2 regions of the Pseudoalteromonas sp. TP27 genome follow, and region 1 is predicted to be linked to the other one. Evidence: riboswitches for the same ligand, from Rfam matches in the RefSeq annotation. Region 1 holds a riboswitch; the other holds the start of a gene.
The links. A riboswitch is a leader RNA that binds a small molecule or an ion and turns the genes downstream of it on or off. The one in region 1 is predicted to bind lysine.
Positions count from the first base shown of each region.

Region 2: linked by a shared signal. The riboswitch ahead of lysC (lysine-sensitive aspartokinase 3) and the one ahead of dapA (4-hydroxy-tetrahydrodipicolinate synthase) in region 1 are both predicted to bind lysine.

Region 1 is NZ_JARDAK010000006.1:154,389-156,594, reverse strand. It holds gene PX700_RS09710 (DNA-3-methyladenine glycosylase I) at 1-455, opposite strand, end outside; lysine riboswitch at 648-848, shown strand; gene dapA (4-hydroxy-tetrahydrodipicolinate synthase) at 1,039-1,923, shown strand; gene PX700_RS09700 (2,3,4,5-tetrahydropyridine-2,6-dicarboxylate N-succinyltransferase) at 1,939-2,206, shown strand, end outside.
Region 2 is NZ_JARDAK010000004.1:158,965-161,170, reverse strand. It holds gene lysC (lysine-sensitive aspartokinase 3) at 1-906, opposite strand, end outside; lysine riboswitch at 982-1,154, opposite strand; gene nhaD (sodium:proton antiporter NhaD) at 1,256-2,206, opposite strand, start outside.

The DNA of each region.
Region 1 (2,206 bases):
TTGCCACCTAAACGCGAACCATGCTTTTTTAAATATGCCCACAAACCAATAATATCGTCTGTTGGCCAATTAGCGACAAACTGACTAAAACTGCCATGTTCCTCTGCTATTTCGTGGATCATATACGCATTTTCGGTAATTGTTTTTACTTTTTTATAGTTACGGACAATACGCTCATCCGTTGCTTTTTGTTCCAGCATATCGGGTGGCATCATTAGTAACTTATCAACGCTAAAATCCCAAAAAACCTCCCTAAAGCCCGGCCATTTATTATTAATAACCGACCAATAAAAGCCGCTTTGAAATACTTTTCGAGTAAATTCTTCAAGCCAATCGTCGTCACTTAACGTGCTTAGTTGTTTTTTAGATAGCGGTTTTGCAAGTAATAACTTAAGCATTTTTTCAGAGCCTTTTCGCTCTACCGCTCGCTTATAAATATCGCTAAATTTTTCCATACTAATTAAATACCTCACTACTTATATTGCTAGTGTACGAGAAAAGCAGCCAATACGTAACCACTCCCATTATGGATGAATGAATATGCATTTAGTCGCTTGACACCCAGACGGCTAAAATGCTTTAATCGCCGTAATTACCCTATTTAAATTGCATAGGTTTGTAAGTTTTTACTCTACAAACAGGTGCAAAGGGCTAGAAGAGGTGCGTTATTCAGGTAGCGTATGTTAGGAGCGCAAACTCCAATGAGCATACGTGAGGGGAATTAACGCCGAGAAGTAATCACTTTTGCGAGGTGTTTATTTCGGGCGACTAGGTTGAACCCTAGCGACTGTCACCAATAGCTGCTTATAACAAGCAGCTTATTAGTTTGGTGGAGAGCTTCTGGTCTTAAATATTAAGGCCGCGCGCCCTATTATTTTAAGCCCATTCGCTCTTCGAATTATTAGTTCGAACGACGTTAATGCGGCTCCTTCCATAAAGCTTTTTAACTCTTCGAATACTACCAATTGCATTAAATTAGTCATCGCTAAAATGATCACGTATTTAATAAAATTGGTACAAATTATAAGTTCGTGAGAGATGATCAACAATTTCAATTTAAACGACTACTCATTGTGGACCGCGCTTGTTACGCCATTTGATCAACACGGCGATGTTGACTACAACACGTTAACTAAGCTGGTTAGGGAGCAAGAGGCCGCACATAACGGTATTTTGCTACTCGGCAGTACGGGCGAAGGTTTAGCGCTTACGCAAAAAGAGCAACAAGCCATTGTTGAGCACGTATGTCGGCTAAAACCCGCAGTACCACTCATGGTTGCTGTGGGCGGTAGTAATCTAAAACAACAAATTGAGTGGGTTAACTTCTGTAATACGCTGCCCATTCATAGCTTTTTACTTGGCTCACCGCTTTATGCAAAACCTGGCGCTATAGGTCAAACTCATTGGTTTGAAAGCCTACTTAATGCAAGCGCTCACCCATGTATGCTTTATAACGTACCAGGGCGCAGTGCTATTAGCATCCCAGCGGCAACAATTCAAAACTTACAAAACAATAAAAATTTATGGGCACTAAAAGAAGCGAGCGGCAGTATTGCTCAGTTTGAAGCTTACCGCCAAGCAGCACCTAATTTAGCTATTTTTAGTGGCGACGATGCGCTGATGCCTTATTTTGCTCAAGCTGGCGCAAAAGGTTTAGTGTCGGTAGCTGCAAACGCATGGCCCGCACAAACTCACGAGTTTGTTAAACGCAGCTTAACTGGTCAACACCCTAATTTATTTTCCCAGTGGTCAAGCGCTATTAATAGCCTATTTGCTGTCGCAAACCCTATTCCCGTAAAGGTATTAATGCATTTGCAAGGTCGCTTAAGCAGCCCGCAACTTCGTCCACCTTTAACACATCTTGAGTTAACTCAAACCGATTGCATCACAACTGCAAACAACACCATTTTATCTTGGCATTAAATACAGGTTTTTATAATGAGCTGGTTAGAACTATTAAATAATTTAGAATCGGGCGCAGTACGCGCAGCATCACAAAACGAAAGCGGCCAATGGCAAGCTAATGTAGAAGTAAAACAAGGCATTTTAGAAGCCTTTAAAAATGGCACTAATACTGAGTTTACAGGTGGTTTTGTTGATAAGCATAACCTAGCTCCGCAAGAATTTAGCACTGAAGATGGCGTGCGTATGGTACCGGGTGGCTCTAGTGTTCGCCGTGGTGCTTATGTTGCTAAAGGCACGATTA
Region 2 (2,206 bases), on a different contig from region 1:
ACCGCCACGCTCAGGCTCGCGACTAGAACCCACAAATACGTTAATGTGACTACGGCTTGCTGGTAAAATAGTTGCTGGGTGTAATACTTTTGCGCCAAAGGTCGCCATTTCAGCGGCTTCGTCAAAACTTAAGCGTGCAATAGGCGTCGCTTTTGCGCACAAACGCGGGTCGGTGCTAAAAATACCCACTACGTCGGTCCAAATATGCACGCTTTTAGCGTTAATTGCTTCAGCTAATAATGCAGCGCTATAGTCAGAACCACCACGTCCAAGCGTTGTTGTTTGACCGTATTCGTCGCTGCCAACAAAGCCCTGAGTCACAATTACCTGCTCATCTAATAACGGGATTAAATGTTCTTTAGCGGCTTGCGCTGTAGCTGCAACATTGGGCGTTGCTTTGCCAAATTGGCTGTCGGTTTTAAGCACCTTGCGTACATCAAAGCGATCGGCGTTTAAGCCGTTTAAACGAAGTACCTGAGCAAACAAATACGACGATAAACGCTCACCAAAGCTAAGTAGCTCGTCGTGTTGCTGATCGGTTGTTAGTGACTCTTGAGCCAATGTTTGAAATGCTTTTAGGGTTTCGTTAAAGCCAACTGCTAAATCGGCATCTAGCGATAACTCATCTAAAATAGTGTGTTGAATAGCAAGCACACCGTTTATGTGTTCTTGGCGCTCAGCTGAGGTAATACTTGATTTACACAGTGCAACTAAGTGGTTAGTTACGCCGGCGCTAGCGCTCACGGCAACAATACGTACGCTTTTATCTGCAACAATAATTTCGCTACAGCGACTCATCGCTTCAAAATTGGCAACACTGGTTCCGCCAAATTTGGCAACGATGTAATCTGATTTTGCGCTTAACTCTGTTTGAGGCACTGTTTGTGGCGCTGATTGGGTAGTCATTTAGTCTCCTTTCGCGATATCCAAATCGCAATAAAACAAGAAGAACTTGGCAAAGGAATGCTTGAAGATAAGTCCACTGCCAGAAGCTCTCCACCTATATTGGTGACAGTTTTGAGGATTCAGCCCCATAAACCGAAAAACAATGACGACGTACCATTGTTTTCCTCGGCGAGTACTTCCCTCCTTAATGATCATCGGCTTTCGTCGCCTAACATCAAGTACCTAAGTATCGCACCTCTTCTGAATGCTTTATTAACCAATGGCTAATAAAACAAAACCCCACTAAGTAGCGGGGCTTTGAAAGTTATCGTTTAGACGTCTAGCTGTCAAGCATTTAATAATTTATGAGTTAAATAAAACTGCCCATGTAATAAGAGCCCGCATATCCTACGGTGTAACAAATTAATAAATGCAGCGATAAACGCAAGTAGCTCATAAAGGTAAGCGCTTTAACTTTACTCATGGCAATAATGCCCGCAGCCGACCCAATGATCAGCATTGAACCGCCCACGCCCGTTGCATACGTAAACGACAACCAATGTTGTTGGCTCATTACTATATCGGCTTTTAATAATGCAGCAGTAAGCGGTACGTTATCGACCCCTGCTGATAATATGCCCATTAAGTAGTTTGCGTATTCAGGTGCCATTACCGTGTATAGGTCGGTAAATTTACTTAGCATACCAATTTCTTTAAGTGCGCCTACAAGCAAAAGTACGCCTACAAAAAACAATAATGTGTCGTATTCTATATCGCGAACAAAATCGATTATGTCTTTGTTAATGTCTTTTTTGCGCATTAAAAATTGCGCTACTAAAAACATCACTGATAAGCCAAACAAGAAGGTGAGTAAAGGCGGTACGCTGTAAATTACGCTAAGCGTAAGTGTGCTAATTACGGTAGATAAAAATATAACTGCAATGGTAATGTCTGTTTTTTCAATACGGGTTTTACCCGCACCAGCAAACTCAACACGCCCTTTCATACCGATAGACAGTAACGCGGCTAGCAGCATAACGCTTGCCAGTGCTGGCGCTATAAGTAGTAATAAATGAGCTATGGTTACTTTACCATCTAAAAATATCATTAGTGTGGTTACGTCACCGGTTATTAACGATACCCCGCCTGAGTTAACACCAAATACAATAAGCGTGGCGTATTTAATGAGCTTTTTAGGTTCGAGTTTTAACGACATAACAACCGCAAGCGATATAAGCGTGGCTGTTACATTGTCTGAAATCGACGAAAACAAAAATGCAAAACCACCCACCAAAAACATCAGCTTTTTTTCGCTAATACT